One region of the Exiguobacterium sp. CH10 genome, then DNA from elsewhere that is predicted to be linked to it. Evidence: riboswitches for the same ligand, from Rfam matches in the RefSeq annotation. Region 1 holds a riboswitch; each other region holds the start of a gene.
The links. Region 1 has a riboswitch for thiamine pyrophosphate ahead of KNP04_RS00680 (Ykof family thiamine-binding protein). Riboswitches for the same ligand answer to the same signal wherever they lie in the genome.
Positions count from the first base shown of each region.

Region 2: linked by a shared signal. The riboswitch ahead of thiT (energy-coupled thiamine transporter ThiT) and the one ahead of KNP04_RS00680 (Ykof family thiamine-binding protein) in region 1 are both predicted to bind thiamine pyrophosphate.
Region 3: linked by a shared signal. The riboswitch ahead of tenA (thiaminase II) and the one ahead of KNP04_RS00680 (Ykof family thiamine-binding protein) in region 1 are both predicted to bind thiamine pyrophosphate.

Region 1 covers NZ_JACSKO010000001.1:126,177-131,589, reverse strand. The annotation lists gene KNP04_RS00700 (class I SAM-dependent methyltransferase) at 1-45, opposite strand, end outside; gene KNP04_RS00695 (SMP-30/gluconolactonase/LRE family protein) at 185-1,066, shown strand; gene KNP04_RS00690 (hypothetical protein) at 1,079-1,345, shown strand; gene KNP04_RS00685 (GTP-binding protein) at 1,457-2,656, shown strand; TPP riboswitch at 2,716-2,816, shown strand; gene KNP04_RS00680 (Ykof family thiamine-binding protein) at 2,899-3,489, shown strand; gene KNP04_RS00675 (ECF transporter S component) at 3,482-4,057, shown strand; gene KNP04_RS00670 (ABC transporter ATP-binding protein) at 4,050-5,393, shown strand; gene KNP04_RS00665 (energy-coupling factor transporter transmembrane component T family protein) at 5,390-5,413, shown strand, end outside.
Region 2 covers NZ_JACSKO010000002.1:452,009-457,421, reverse strand. The annotation lists gene sdaAB (L-serine ammonia-lyase, iron-sulfur-dependent subunit beta) at 1-208, opposite strand, end outside; gene KNP04_RS09120 (DAK2 domain-containing protein) at 272-1,951, opposite strand; gene KNP04_RS09115 (Asp23/Gls24 family envelope stress response protein) at 1,974-2,336, opposite strand; gene rpmB (50S ribosomal protein L28) at 2,589-2,777, shown strand; gene KNP04_RS09105 (thiamine diphosphokinase) at 2,834-3,421, opposite strand; gene thiT (energy-coupled thiamine transporter ThiT) at 3,418-3,993, opposite strand; TPP riboswitch at 4,067-4,167, opposite strand; gene rpe (ribulose-phosphate 3-epimerase) at 4,188-4,844, opposite strand; gene rsgA (ribosome small subunit-dependent GTPase A) at 4,848-5,413, opposite strand, start outside.
Region 3 covers NZ_JACSKO010000001.1:1,285,727-1,291,139, reverse strand. The annotation lists gene KNP04_RS06475 (NUDIX hydrolase) at 1-109, opposite strand, end outside; gene KNP04_RS06470 (pentapeptide repeat-containing protein) at 165-767, shown strand; gene KNP04_RS06465 (aminoglycoside 6-adenylyltransferase) at 764-1,591, shown strand; gene KNP04_RS06460 (hypothetical protein) at 1,642-1,794, shown strand; gene KNP04_RS06455 (ion channel) at 1,802-2,206, opposite strand; TPP riboswitch at 2,334-2,438, shown strand; gene tenA (thiaminase II) at 2,527-3,201, shown strand; gene thiM (hydroxyethylthiazole kinase) at 3,198-3,989, shown strand; gene thiD (bifunctional hydroxymethylpyrimidine kinase/phosphomethylpyrimidine kinase) at 3,986-4,825, shown strand; gene thiE (thiamine phosphate synthase) at 4,794-5,413, shown strand, end outside.

The sequences.
Region 1 (5,413 bases):
ATCCTCCGAGCTAAATCGTTCATCCCATTTAGACAAGACATTCACTTCCTCTCTACTTTTCTTTCACTATAGCAAATCGAAACAGTGACGGTGAAAATCCATCACGATTTTCCGAATTCATGCATAGTCCAGATGGGAGAAGGGAATAGATTTCTGAACTAATGGATAGAGTGGAGGCTAAGTAATGGAGAGAGTAGATGCGTCGTTATGGATTCGGGTACGAAATACGCTTGGTGAAGGTCCGTGTTGGGATGCTGAGTTGAAGCGTTTTTATTGGGTAGATATCGAAGGTCATACATTATGGTGGTATGACGAGCGAGAAGACGAGATTTCTTCTTTCGAGGTCGGAAAACAGGTCGGTTTTGTCATACCAAAAGTGACGGATGGTGTCGTCCTCGGGTTGAAAGACGGAATCTATGAATGGGATGAAATTAATCGAGAGTTAAATAAAATTGTTGAGCTGGATGACCCTGATGGTCGATTACGTTTCAACGACGGGAAAGCTGATCCATATGGTCGTATTTTCGCAGGTACGCTCCATCTTGAGGATGAAGAAAACCAAGCAAAACTGTATCGAGTCGATCGAGATGGAACGACGACATCACTCATGGATGAATTGACACTTTCGAACGGGTTGACATGGTCGCCTGACCATTCCGTTTTTTACCATATCGATACACCGACTGAGAAAATTCGGAAATATGATTTTGATTTGAAGTCAGGAACGCTCTCGAACGGAGAGGTCGTAATTGATTTTTCAGAGGAAGAAGGTTTTCCTGACGGGATGACGTCCGATTCTGAAGGTTGTCTATGGATTGCACATTACGCTGGTGGACGAGTTTCACGTTGGGACCCGTCAACAGGTGAAAAATTATTGGAAGTGCATGTTCCGGCACCAAACGTCACCTCCTGTGCCTTTATCGGAGATGGGCTGAATCGATTAGCCATCACGACGGCGCGTGAAGGAATGGATGAGGAGGCGCTTTCCGAATATCCGGATGCGGGATCAGTATTTATCGTCGACACGGAAGTGAAAGGGATGCCATTGTATCGTTTCGGTCGCTGAGGAGGAAATACGATGGTGAAACGACTGTTAGTTCGAGCTGGTATTGGGTTGGCAGTTGCTGCAGCAGTTAAGATGGGGATTCAAAAGATCCAAGAAAATCGAGCAAGTGAAGAAGATCATTCTTACCTCGACCCGAAGTGGGATGAGGTGCCGAGCGTCGATTCAGACAAAGATGAGGACGAGGTCGGATTGACTCAACTCGACTCGATTTATCGGGCTGAATGGCAGGCGAACGCTTATCCGCGCTCGGAAGCCGAAAGAAGGGCACTTGAAGAATAAATACCCACATGTTCAAAAACACGTCGTTGGACGTGTTTTTTTGTTGACAAAAAGATGTTACCATTCCATTATATAAAAAGTAATAATTACGATTTAAATGGAGGATATATCATGAAACGAATTCCAATTACGGTACTATCGGGGTATCTTGGTAGCGGCAAGACGACGCTGCTTAATCACATCTTACATAACCGAGATCACAAGAAATATGCGGTCATCGTGAATGATATGAGTGAACTGAATATCGATGAAAAGTTGATTGAGCAAGGAGGATTCTCTCGGACCAATGAAAAACTAGTCGAGCTCTCGAATGGATGCATCTGTTGCACGCTCCGAGAAGATTTGCTGACGTCTGTCTATGAATTAACGAAAGATCGCGAGCTCGATGGCATCATCATCGAGTCTTCTGGGATTTCAGAGCCGATTCCCGTTGCGCAGACGTTTTCGTATGCCGACGATGCGCTCGGAATCGATTTGACGAGTCGTGTCTATATCGATGCGATGGTCACCGTCGTCGATGCGTACCGCTTCTTCAAAGATTTCAATTCCGGTGAATCGCTTATGGAACGCCAACAAGCCGTCGATACAGGTGACGTACGTGAAGTCGTCGACCTTCTCGTCGACCAAGTCGAGTTTGCGGACATCATCGTATTGAACAAGGCGGACAGGGTATCTGAAGAAGAACTGCAGGAGATGAAGGGCTTACTGAAAACGCTCAATCCGAGCGCAAGGTTGTTGACGTCGACCTACTCGAATGTGGCGTTAGACGACCTGCTAGACGTCCAGTTGTTCGATTTTGACCAAGCGATGCGCGCCGCAGGTTGGATTCAAGAGCTCGAGTCGGAAGAACATACGCCGGAAACGGAAGAGTATGGCATCAGTTCGTTCGTTTACCGCCGGCGTCGACCATTCCATCCTGAGCGTTTGATGAATTGGATGGAACATTACCCTAAAGAAATCGTTCGTGCCAAAGGTTTCTTATGGATTGCGACACGAAACGACCTCGCTTGTCTGTTTTCACAGGCTGGGTATGCATCAACGCTCGAACATGCGGGGCGTTGGTTAGCGACACTTCCGAAGAGTGAACGAGAGGCTATGTTTGCAACCGAACCGGAACTGCGCGAAGACTACATCGAGCCGTACGGAGACCGACAGAACGAATTGGTCCTCATCGGTCAACGAATGGACCGGGAGACGGTCGAGCGGTCACTTGATGCTTGCTTATTGACGGATGAGGAGATGGAAACATCGTGGGATACGTTCCATGACCCGCTCCCGGGTACAGGTCAATTCGTCACATATTCAGATTGACCGTTTACAAAGCTTCGAAACATCGCTATACTGTGACTGCATAAGTAACCGCATATCAATGACTGCACTAGGGGTGCTTCGGCTGAGATGAGAGCATGGCTCCGATCCCTTATAACTCGATCCAGATAATACTGGCGTGAGGAAGTGCGGCACTTTCTCTATGCAAGTTTGTATAGATTTTGCTGCTGCATTCTCATGAATGCGGCTTTTTTTATGCAAACACATTTAGAGGGGGAAATAGAATGAATGAATCATGTGGTACGAGTCCGATTGTCGGGTTTCGATTCACACTGAGCCCGATGACAGACGATTTTGTAGGGACAATCAAAGGTGCACTAAAACGAACGGATCTGTCAGGTGTGTGGAGACATACGGATGACGTGTCGACGGTCATCCGTGGACGAGTCGAGCATGTGTTTGACGTCGCTCGAACGGTGTTGAGTCTTGCTTCGGAGGAAGGGAAGCACGTCTCGATGAGCGGAACGTTCTCTGTCGGTTGTCCAGGAGATTCGACGGGAGATGAGGCACTCGAGACTCCTAGCGAACCATCAAACGGTGCATCAAGAGACCAGTATGTGTCTTCGCAGTTCGCACTCTATCCGATGGGTGCTGACAATTACATGGAGCTTATCTATGAGGAAATCGAGCAAGCAAAACAAGCTGGTGTCTATAACGAGTCGATGCATTATGCATCAGGTATCCACGGGAATTTAGATGCAGTGTTCTCATACTACGAGGCGGCCTTTAAGCGGACGCGTGAAAAGAACCGACATGTTGTCATGACGGTGACGTTCAGCGTAAATAGTCCGTCACATGGAGGGCGACATGCTTAAATCGTGGAAATTGAAAGAAGTCGTCCTTGTTTCCGTATTATCTGTTGTCTTCGCGGTCGTCTATTTATTGTTCGTTCATATCGGTAACTTGTGGGCAGGGTTGATCGGACCCATTGCCTACGAGTGGATCTTTGGCATCTGGTTTATCGTATCGATTATCTCGGCATACATCATTCGTAAACCGGGGGCGGCATTCATCTCAGAAGTGATGGCCGCAACGATTGAGATGTTGATTGGGAATGCCATTGGGCCACGCATCATCTTGGTCGGCATCGTACAAGGTTTAGGGGCAGAAGCCGTCTTTGCGATGACGGGCTATAGACGTTATGAGCTATGGGTTCTTATGCTGGCCGGATTTGGGTCGGCTGTCACGAGTTTCGTCTATACATATTTCATGAGTGGGTTCACGATGTTAGAGCCAGGTTATGTGGCGACGATGTTCGGGCTGAGAGCCGTCAGTGGGATGGTCATCGCTGGAATCGGTGGGAAGTTGCTCAGTGACCTATTGTTGAAGACAGGATCACTTCGCGGTTATGCGATTTCACGAAGTGGAAACGTCCATGGTTGAGACAGAGTCACTTCATTTTCGATTCCCAGAAAGTTTAGATGCGATTCTTAAGGATGTCACGGTATCGGTTCGGCAAGGTCGTACGATGTTATCTGGTGCGAGTGGGAGCGGGAAGTCGACACTTCTCGCGCTATTCAACCGTCTCTATCCGGAGAATTGTGACGGAATCCTTGATGGCAGGCTCGAACTACTTGGACGAACATACGACGACTATGCACCTGGCGAGATTAATCAGCGGGTCGGAACGGTGTTTCAAGACCCGGATACGCAATTTGTCATGGAGCGGGTGGAAGAAGAACTGATCTTCACACTTGAGAACTTGTCGACACCTGTCTCAGACATCGAACAACGCGTGACGGAAATCCTCGAATCGTTACAGTTGAGTGACTATCGAAACCGCAAAATCGATTCGTTGTCAGGCGGGCAGAAACAGCGGATTGCTGTTGCGTGCGCTCTAGTCGGAAGACCGGAATGGCTTCTGCTCGATGAACCGTTGACGCATCTAGACCCAGTGACCGCGGAAGAATTTGTAAAATGGCTCGACAAGATGAAAGACCTGAATGTCATTGTCGTCGAGCATCGTCCCCATCTATGGGGAGATTACTTTGACTGGCATATTAAGTTAGAGCGAGGGTGTGTCGTTAGGAATGAATCATTCCGTCCGGTCGAGGATTTTGCATTCGTGAAGTCGAACGCGTCACTCTCAGCTATTCAACGCTACAAGGTTAAAGAGGTCAGACGTGATTCGTTTCAGCTCAACGAGACGATGCTCCACGTCCGGGCTGGAGAAGTGATTGCCATTCTTGGACCGAATGGGAGCGGGAAGTCGACATTTTTAAGAAGCTTAACAGAACACGATCATCGGGTCGGACTCGTGCCACAATCACCAGAACATTTATTTTTTATGAACTCCGTTGAGCGAGAGTTGCAGTTTGGTCACGAAACATCAATTGAGACCGTGTTATCTGACATGGAGCTTCATAATCAGAGATCCCTCCATCCGTTATCCCTAAGCCATGGCCAAAAACGGAGGCTCGCAGTTGGAATCCAGTCGCTATCGAGTAAACAGTTGCTTGCATTCGATGAACCGACTGCAGGTCAGGACGAAGCGTCACTCCATGCACTCGAGGCGCTGATGAAGCGGCATGCGGAACAAGGGCAGACCATCCTGTTCGTAACCCATGACCTATCGTTCGCCAATATCGCCAATACATTCTATCTGATGAAGGACGGGGAACTTTCAGGACCGTTCGGGGATGAACTATGGCAGAACACAGAGATGCTCCTTGATTATCGATTGAAGGGGAGGGGAGAACGATGTCACTCCATGACATGAATCCGACGGTGAAATTTGTG
Region 2 (5,413 bases), on a different contig from region 1:
CCATGATTCCACCGACGATCGCGACATCCGTACCGTGACCCCGATACGTGTCCGCAAACGATCCGTAAAACGTGATGCGCGCGGTGCAGGGCGTTCGCCCAAATAACTTCCCTGCCATCAGCCCGATGCGTGCGGCACCGGCTGTATGTGAGCTTGATGGACCGACCATGACAGGACCAATAATGTCAAACACACTACGATATTTCACTTCATTTTCCCCCTTTCAAAAATCCCTACCTTCATTATACAGAAGGTAGGGATTTGAAACAGCTTATTCCACACTAAAAATATAAGAGTAAAGCGGTTGTTTGCCGTCGTGTACTTCAATCTCAATCTCATCATTTACAGACTCGATATATGACGTCAACGCTTCCACGTCTGATTCAGATGAACCTTCACCTGTTAAGATCGTGATGATTTCGTCATCTGCTTCGACGAGTGCATCGACCAACTTCTTAGCCGCTTCGAGGCTTGACGTCGATGAAGAAACAATTTTCTTCTCTGCAATCGCCATATGCTCGTCTTTCTTGATTTCCACACCATCGATGCTCGTATCACGAACAGCGTAAGTGACCTGACCAGACTTCACAGTCGCGGCAGCCGCTTTCATCGCTTGTTCGTTCATCTCGACATCTGCCTCTGGGTTGAAGGCAATTGCCGCCGCAAGACCTTGTGGGACCGTCTTCGTTGGGATGACAGAGACACCGCATGGTGCGACAGATGCTGCTTGCTCAGCAGCCATGATGATGTTTGAATTGTTCGGGAAGATAAAGACATGTTCCGCATGTGCAGATTCAATCGCCTTGACGATATCTTCTGTCGATGGGTTCATCGTCTGACCGCCTTCGATGACATGTGCCGCTCCGAGCGAACGGAACAATTCACTGACGCCTTCACCCATTGCCACCGTTACGATCGCAAATGGTGCTTTTGGCTTCTCGGCCTGTTGAACACCGTGCTGATTTGCGCCGTGTTCTTCTTCGAGAATCGTCGAGTGCTGTTGACGCATGTTCTCGATTTTGACTGCAACGAGTTCACCGAAACGCTGACCTTTCGTGATGACCTCACCTGGAGTCTCGACGTGAACGTGAACTTTTAAGAGTTCTTCGTCCGCGACGACAAGGAGAGAGTCTCCTAGTTCTGACAATTCGTTACGGAATGCGTCTTCATTGAACGGCGCATCCTTTAACTTATCGTCTTGGAAACGAACCATGATCTCCGTGCAGTAGCCGAATTCGATGTCTTCTGTTGACATGAACCCTTGTGCTGCATGAGCATGATGTTCTGCCTCAATCAACGCATCCATGACGGGTGCATGTGGTTTTTCGAGTTCTTTTCCTTCAAGGCTTGCAAGGAATCCTTCGTAGATGACGAGAAGACCTTGACCACCTGAGTCGACAACGCCGACTTCTTTTAATACCGGCAACAAGTCCGGTGTACGATCTAACGATGCTTTCGCTTCTACGATGACACGTTTCATAAATTCAGTGAAATCACTTGTCGACTCTGACGCAAGAAGCGCTTCGTCGGCCGCTTCACGAGCAACCGTCAAAATCGTTCCTTCAACCGGTTTCATAACCGCCTTGTATGCCGTGTCGACACCGCGCTTGAGAGCCTCTGCAAAATCAACCGTTGTCAGTTCCGCTTTGCCTTCAACCGCTTTACCGAATCCACGGAACAACTGACTTAAAATAACGCCTGAGTTTCCACGTGCTCCCATAAGTAGTCCACGAGCAAACTTCGATGACACCTCTGCGATATCTGATGAGTTCATCGCTGCTACTTCTTTCGCACCCGACGTCATCGTCAAGTTCATGTTCGTTCCCGTATCTCCGTCTGGAACCGGGAAGACGTTAAGCGAATCCACATAATCTGCGTTTTGGCTCAAGTTGGCCGCTCCGTTCGCGATCATGTTTGAGAGCGCCAATCCATCTAAACGTTTTAAACCCACACCAAATCCTCCTCCGTTTTCGTCAGTCATTCGTCAGACGAACGCCTTGAACGAATATATTTACCGACGAAACGTTTAATCCTAAAGTTTCTCCAAGCGTATACTTCACTCGGCTCTGCACGTTGTATGCAACTTCAGATACTTTCGTTCCGTAGCTTACAATGATGTGCATGTCGATATGTACGTCTTCGTCTTCTTGACGTACGACGACACCACGTGCATAATTTTCACGTTTTAACAATTCAGCAATGCCGTCTTTCAATTGTGCTTGTGAAGCCATGCCGACCACACCGAAGCATTCCATCGCCGCACCACCTGCGAGTGTCGCGATGACGTCACTTGTGATGTCAATATTGCCATATGTTGTCTTCATTTCAATTGCCATATGGAGTAGCCTCCTTTATTCGGAATGATTCCTAATGTACATTCTACAATAAGTACCTAGTTATTAAAAGAACCTGCTCCAGAAACTCGGTCAATTAACGCGATAACCTCATTCATTATTCAAATCCTTGAGAGTAATGTCAAGTTTTTTTCTTGTCATGGCATGATTTTCTAGTTGCATCGGGAAAAAAGCCGTGCTAATATAAACGAGTGTCTATTAGGACGAACCCACATAAAAAAGGAGGGGAAACGCATGGCACGTAAATGCTACGTAACAGGTAAATCACCTAAATCAGGTAACAACCGTTCGCACGCACTCAACAAGACAAAACGTACTTGGGGTGTAAACGTACAAAAAGTTCGTATTCTCGTTGACGGTAAACCGAAACGCGTTTGGGTTTCAGCTCGCGCACTTAAATCAGGTCTCGTTGAACGCGTATAATACTTATACACGAACGAATAAATCCCAGCGGCATTCGCCGATGGGATTTTTTTTGCTCATTTTTTGATGATCATGACGAGAACCATCCCTTGATGAACCGTCAATCGGGCAGTCGCTTCGGTCCATTCATTCGAAATGGTCAACGCCTCCCCACTCTTGACTTCATGATGATCGAGTGGATATTTGACACCTTCAATCGAAATCGTTGCCGTCTTCCAGGGCATGAAGGAAAGATAATACCCGTCTCGCTTCATGATGACCTCGTTACCTGTTCTTACGAGATAAACCGTTTGGCCTTCTCCGTGAAGAACCATCTCCGGATAGGCTTCAAGTAGGCCGACGTTCGCAAACGTCATGTCAATGCGTCCGCCTAAGCCACCATATACATCCATCCGTGTCGCCCCGCGTTCTCTCGCAAGCGCTAGTGCAATCTCTAGGTCCGTCACATCTTTTTCCGAGGGATAGCGTAGCGCTTCATCAGGTGGTAGTCCTTCGAACGAATCAAAGTCACCGACCACAACGTCTGGTACGATCTCTTCATCTAATAACCTTTGATATCCGCCATCAACGCCGATGACAAAATCGGCATCACGCGGTAAGTCTGGAATGGGTTCCGGACTCGCCGCGACGATCAATATATTCATTGACGGAGATCCCGTGTCGCCACACGTGTGAAACGTGGTGCTGTCGTGAAGAGGAGCACTAACACGATGGCTGAGATGACGAAGGATGGTGCCATGTACGTAGCATTATAGCCGAGTGAATAGGCGACGACCGGACCTTCTGCATATTCAGCAAAAAAGACAATTCCCGAGATGACGTGTGCCGCGTATCGTAACATCGACCCAAGGAGCGCCCCGAGTACTAAATAAGTGGCAAGCGTCTTCGTCGCGCCTTGACTCGCAGCATGTTTCACACGCCCCGCGAACACTCCGGCCATACCGACAAGGCCATAGGCGACCGTATAATCGAGCAAGAATTGTACGGGCGTGAAAATATAGGCACCGAACAAGAGTTGGAGTGTCCCAACGAGGGCACCTGTCGCGAGACCACCTTTTAGTCCGTGACGGAATGCCATCACAAAGATTGGGAGCATCGCTAAACTGATTGATCCTCCTTGTGGCAAGCGATATGGAATGAGCAAATCGAAAATGAGCCCGAGCGCCGCAAACAATGAAATTTCAATGAGCGCTTGTAATTTGAAACGTGATTTCATCTTTTTTCCTCCTTTATTTGGTTGAACGACAAAAAGCAGCATGACGTAAACGCCATGCTGCTTGGATTCGCAACGTGCATTTTCGCCACATCCCTACGTCCGTGTGAACGGAACAGGTTCAAAGGGTTAGCGTATGCCTCTCAGCCACATGATGTGACACCCCTTGCGACTCTATCTTGTTGTTCTATCGTTGATTATACACGAGATGCGCCACGAATGCTATCGATGGCTGCTTTATAATCTGGTTGATTGTAGATGGCTGATCCCGCAACAAGGACATCAGCGCCTGCGTCGATGCAATGTTTTGCCGTCTCCGCGTTGACACCACCATCGATTTCAATCTCAAAATCAAGCTGACGGTCTTGGCGAAGTTGGCTGAGTGCTGAAATTTTCGGTACGACTGATTCAATGAACGCTTGTCCCCCGAATCCCGGGTTGACGGTCATGAGCAATACCATGTCGACGTCCGCAAGCACGTGCTCAATCGTCGAGAGTGGTGTATGTGGATTCAAGACGACTCCACATTTGGCACCAGCCGCTTTGATTTGTTGCAAGACGCGATGCAAATGGTTCGTCGCTTCCACGTGAACGGTCACGATATCCGCTCCCGCTTTCACGAAGTCTTCAACATAGCGTTCCGGTTGGTCAATCATCAAATGCACATCGAGGATCATATCTGATTTTTTACGCAAGCTCGCGAGGACTGGTAGGCCAATTGAGATGTTCGGCACGAACTGCCCGTCCATGACGTCAAAATGGATATAGTCCGCTCCCGCTTCTTGTACAGCTTTCACTTCCGCCTCCAAATTGGCAAAGTCGGCCGCTAAAATAGATGGTGCAATTTTAATCATCTGTCAATACCTCCGTTTTCGATCGTTTAACTCCTCCATAAAGGTAACATAATTCTCGTACCGTGTTGAAGCGATTTCACCCTTTTCAACGGCTTGTTTGATGGCACATCCCGGTTCATTCAGGTGAGCACATCCGCGGAACTTACAATCGTCATGGCGTTCTACGAACTCAGGAAAACACCATCTGAGTTCGTCCGCCTCAAGTTCTTGCGGAAACTCCAAGCTTGAAAATCCAGGTGTGTCAGCAACAAGCCCATCCGCTAATTGAATCAACGTCACGTGACGCGTCGTGTGCTTCCCTCGACCGAGTGATTTAGAGATTTTCCCTGTCGCCAACTCGAGCTCTGGTGCGACGGCGTTGAGTAACGAACTTTTTCCGACACCGGTCTGACCGGCGAAGACGCTCGTTTTTCCTTCAAAGAGCCCGCGTACTTCATCCACTCCGCGCGCATGCTCTGTCGACGTCTCAATCACCTCATACCCAATGGCACGATAGCGTGCAACCGCCTCCCGGATCGGCTCGACTTCATGTTCATCAAGCAAGTCCATCTTCGTCAAGACGATGATTG
Region 3 (5,413 bases), 1.2 Mb from region 1:
AAAAATTATCTCGGACGTTTCGGTGAATCAATACGTGTCCGTCTTTCACAAAAATACCGGCAACGCGGTAATTGAAAACGCCTTGTTCAGTCGGAAATACGAGGTCCATCTATATCACTTCCAATCTTTGTAATCTGTTCTAGTATACCTGAAGGAGGAATCTTATGTTTCAACCACATACGCAATATCGAGATGAAGATTTCCGCGACGTGACATTTCGTGACGAAGAGCTGTCACATGTCACGTTCGAGAACTGTCGCTTCACATATGTCGATGCGACGGAGCTACAAACGGAGCGCTGTCAGTTCATCAACTGTGATTTCACCGATTCGAAATGGAATGCGTCCCGTCATGTCGGCAGCTCATTTTTAAATTGTCAGTTCCATGGTGCCAATTTGTTCACGAGTGAGTTTGAGCAATGTAAAATGACGGGGTCTTCCTTTGAGGAGAGTCAGTTTGAGGGCGTCCGTGTAACAGAAGGTGACTGGTCATTCGTCAACCTTCGTCACGTGTCGCTCAAGAAAATGGATTGGTCCCATGTTCGTTTGGTCGAGGCGGACCTGTATGGTACCGATTTGACCGAAACGGTTTGGTATCAGGCGGACTTGTCACGGGCGACACTTCAACATGCGGTATGCCGTGGTGCCGACTTCAGAGGAGCACTTGTCGATGGGGTTGATTTTTCGAACGTGACGTTACAACAAACAAAACTAGACGCGATGCAGGCGGTTCAAGTCGCACGCTCATTGGGGGCGATTATAGAATGAAACCGGAACAAATTATTGAACAGTTGATTGCGTTTGCGAAAGAACGTGAACACATCCGAACGGTCGTTTTGAACGGTTCGCTCGTCAATCCGAACGTCCGACCAGACCCATACCAAGATGTCGACCTCACTTTTTATGTGGAAGATGTACAAGTGGTTGCGACCGATCGCTCATGGATCGACATGTTTGGAGAAGTCTTGATCATGCAGACACCTGAAACGTCTGATCCCGAACGACATGTGGCATTTTTGGTGCAATATGTAGACGGACACCGTATTGATTTGACGATTCGAAGCACTGAGCAGCTTGAAGAGATGCTCAAAGCCGATTCGCTCAGTCAGATCGTGTTTGACCGAGACCATCATCCAAGTGTGACACCGTCAGACAACACATACCGTGTGACACGTCCATCTGTTGATGAGTATGCGGCTTGTTGGAATGAATTTTGGTGGGTGTCACTCTATGTTGTCAAAGGAATCAAACGACACCAGGTGTTATACGCGCTCGATCATCTCGACATCATGCGAAATATGCTTCGTCAGATGATGGAATGGAACATCGGCTATGCAACAGACTTTTCTGCGAATCTCGGGAAGTCGGGCGACGGGATGCGCGACCACTTGCCAGAAGAATTGTGGGAGATGCTCACGGCGACGTATGCCTCGGCTGAGCTGAGCGCGATTGAAGACACGCATGATCGCCTGCAATCACTCTTCTTCTTTTGTGCACAGCGTGTCGCGGAACAAGGTGAGTTCGTGTTCCGGGAAGAAGAAGCCAGACGCGTCCGTGCCGCATGTGCAACACTTCGACATTCGAACGATTAATGAGGCCGTGAGCCGGGAAACGCTCCTTATAGAGAAAGGAGCGTTTTTTCATGAATCCATATACGACATTTATTGCTCTTCTAGTCGGAAGTCTTGTCCTCTTTGTCGGCATTCGCTTAAAAAAATGGCCGATTATTTTGGTCGCGATGCTACCACTCGGTCTCGTCGCATTTAATATGTTCTTACTCATCACGGGGCGCTAGGACATATTCACTTGTCTTTTTGATACATCGATTTGATGAAGAAGGCACTCGGTAACAAAATGCCGATGGCGCCTTCGATGATGGCGAATAATCGGGTCAAACCAATCGGCAACAAATCACCAAATCCGATTGATAATAAAGTGACCCCGCTGAAATACAGGAGGTTTTCCCAAGTCGGTTCAACGGCATTCATGGATTCGAGTGAAGTCACAAGAATGACTGAATCACGAGACAAAGCATAATAAATCAATGTGAATCCTAACATGACACCAAATAGGCTAACGAACAACTGAGCGAACAATCTCCCGTCAAATCCTGTTTGCTTGTACGTTTGACGTTTGAAAAACCAAAACACGTTCAAACTGATGAAGAGTAATGCAATGGTTAATAAAATCGTATTCAATCCGGACACATCCTTTTCATGTAAATGAGTTCATTTATCCATTCCCGAAGCGAAGAATGAAAAACAGAATCGGAAAAGGTTTGCAATTGATGAAAAGATTGATAGAATGTGGTCGAAGACGACTGAATTTCATAATGTTTGCCACTAGGGGAGTCGCGTCACGCGGCTGAGATGGACAAGGTCCAGACCCTTCGAACCTGATCTAGTTCACGCTAGCGTAGGGAAGTGGGCGAGACGACTCATATGGCTTCACCTAGATATGACTGTTCGAGACGCCGCTTCCGTTATGGGAGGCGGCGTCTTTTTATCTGTTATAAGGGGGAGTTATTATGAAATTTACAGATCACTTACGTCAGGAAGCGGATGGATTGTTTGAAGCAAGCTTTCATCATCCGTTCGTTCGTTCACTCGGAGAAGGAACGCTCGATGAGAAAAAGTTTAGACATTACGTCATGCAAGATTCGTATTACTTGAATCAATTCTCGAAAGTACAGGCCAAAGGGGCGACGCTCGCACCGACGATGGAACTATCGAGTCGCTTTTTGACACATGCCTTACACACGATTGAGGCGGAACTCTCACTTCATCGTGAGTTCTTTACGATGCTCAACGTGACGGATGTTGAACTGGCGACATTTGAACCGGCACCGACCGCTTACGCGTACGCGCTTCATATGCAACAGGCAGGACCGACTCTCGGTGACGTATTGGCGTCAATCCTTCCGTGTTATTGGGTGTATTACGAAATCGGTGAACGCTTAAAAGATAAACGACCCGACCATCCGATTTATTCAGCTTGGATTGCGACGTACGGTTCGGAATGGTTCCGTGAGCTTGTGGAAGAGCAGATTGATCGGTTGGATGAATTGGCTGGACAAGCAACGGAAGAAGAACGCGTGCGTTACACAAAACTTTTCTTGAAGAGTTGCTACTACGAAGTCGCATTCTGGGAAATGGCATGGACGCTCGAATCATGGACGTTGTCACAGGAGGTCAACCAATGAGACATGAGATTTGGAGTGAGATTCGAAAACAGGAACCGTTGATCCACAACATCACAAACACGGTCGTCGCCAATTTTTCGGCGAATGGACTGCTCGCCATCGGTGCCTCTCCCGTCATGGCAGACGCGATTGAAGAAGTGGCAGAGATGACCTTTGTGAGCGATGCGCTCGTGTTAAACATCGGGACACTCGGCACGATGACTGAGGCGACGATGATTCGTGCGGGACAAGCGGCGAACGAAGCGGGATGCCCGATTGTACTTGATCCGGTTGGAGTCGGGGCGACGTCATTCCGCCGGGATGTCGTCGAGCGTATTTTGCGTCACGTCCGTGTCACGGTCATTCGGGGAAATGCAGGAGAAATTGCGACATTGATAGGTGTCGATTGGGTAGCGCGAGGTGTCGATGCGGGTGACGGAGCATGCGAACCGCGACAATTGGCGCTTGAAGCAGCGAAACGATACGGGTGCGTCGTAGCCGTAACTGGAAAAGAAGACGTGGTCAGCGACGGGAGTGTTGTCATGGAAGTACGCGGTGGGACAAAACGGATGACTGAGACGACCGGTACGGGATGCTTACTTAGTGCGGTCGTCGGGGCATGTCTAGCAGTCGAAAAGAATGCGCTCAAGGCGACGGTGACAGCCGTGTCGGGATATTCCTATTGCGGGGAGTTGGCGAGCGAACGGGCAGAAGGACCGGGAGATTTTCCGATTCATTTTTTAAATGCCCTCCATCAATTGACACAATATACAATCCCGACGAATCGAATCGAGGTGTCGACATCATGAGACCGCAAGTATTGACGATTGCAGGGTCTGATTCAGGGGGCGGAGCTGGTATTCAAGCCGATTTAAAAACATTTCAAGAGCTCGGTGTATTCGGGACAAGTGTACTTACCGCCATCACAGCCCAGAATACACTCGGCGTGCATGGGATTGAAACGACTTCCGTGGAAATGATTACGAAGCAACTCGATGCGGTGGCAAACGATTTTCAGATTACGGCATGTAAGACAGGCATGTTGGTGGATGCGGAGCGCATTGAGACGGTAGCAACAGCACTTGAACGTCATCGTTTCCAACACGTGGTCGTCGATCCTGTCATGGTGGCGAAAGGAGGCGCTTCTTTGTTGCAAGATAGTGCGATCGAGGCACTTCGTACGAAATTGTTACCATATGCGACGGTCGTGACACCTAATATTCCTGAGGCGGAAGTGTTAGCCGGAATCGAGATTCGGACCGAGTCAGACCGAATGAAGGCCGCTCAATCGATTCGGGAACTCGGCGTCGATGTCGTCATCATCAAAGGTGGACATATGGAAGGTGTGGAGGCCGTCGATTTGATTGTGTCCGAATCTGAAGCGTTTCAAGTGAGAGCACCCCGCATCGAGACGAAAGACACACATGGAACGGGATGTACGTTCTCTGCAGCCTTGACGGCTGAGCTGGCATATGGGAAGACACTTCGTCAAGCCGTCGTAGATGCGAAACAATTTATCCATCAAGCGATTACGCATGGATTATCGATTGGACAGGGACATGGACCGACGAATCATTGGGGACATCGTTTAGCGAAAGAAGAGGTGATTACCGTTGACGTCATGTACGAAACAAGCACTCGCTAAGCAACTTCGTCTTTATTTTGTGTGTGGGACGACGGATACATCTGATTTGGTGGCAACAGTCAAAACGGCACTTCGATGTGGTGTGACATGTTTTCAATTTCGCGAAAAAGGTAAAGATGCATTGTATGGAGATGAAAAAGAAGCGATGGCGAAGGAGCTCCAACGTGTATGTCGACAAGCGAATGTTCCATTCATCATCAATGACGATGTGAACTTGGCACTCTCGATTGATGCGGACGGTGTGCATGTCGGACAAGACGATTTGCCTGCCGAATGGATTCGTGAACAATTGGGACCTGACAAATGGTTAGGGGTCTCCGTCCATACGATGGAGGAAGTCAGTGCGGCTCTTCCGTTCGCAGATTATGTCGGGATTGGTCCGATTCATGCGACGAAGAGCAAATTAGATGCGGGACATGTGCGTGGTACGGAACTGATTCAACAAGTTCGTCAGCACTATCCGCGGCTTCCGATTGTGGGGATCGGAGGTATTATTCCGGAGCATGTTCCTTCAATCCTTTCTGACGGGGCAGACGGCGTTGCCGTCATCTCTGCCATTGCTTCTGCACCGGATGTAGCAACAGCTAC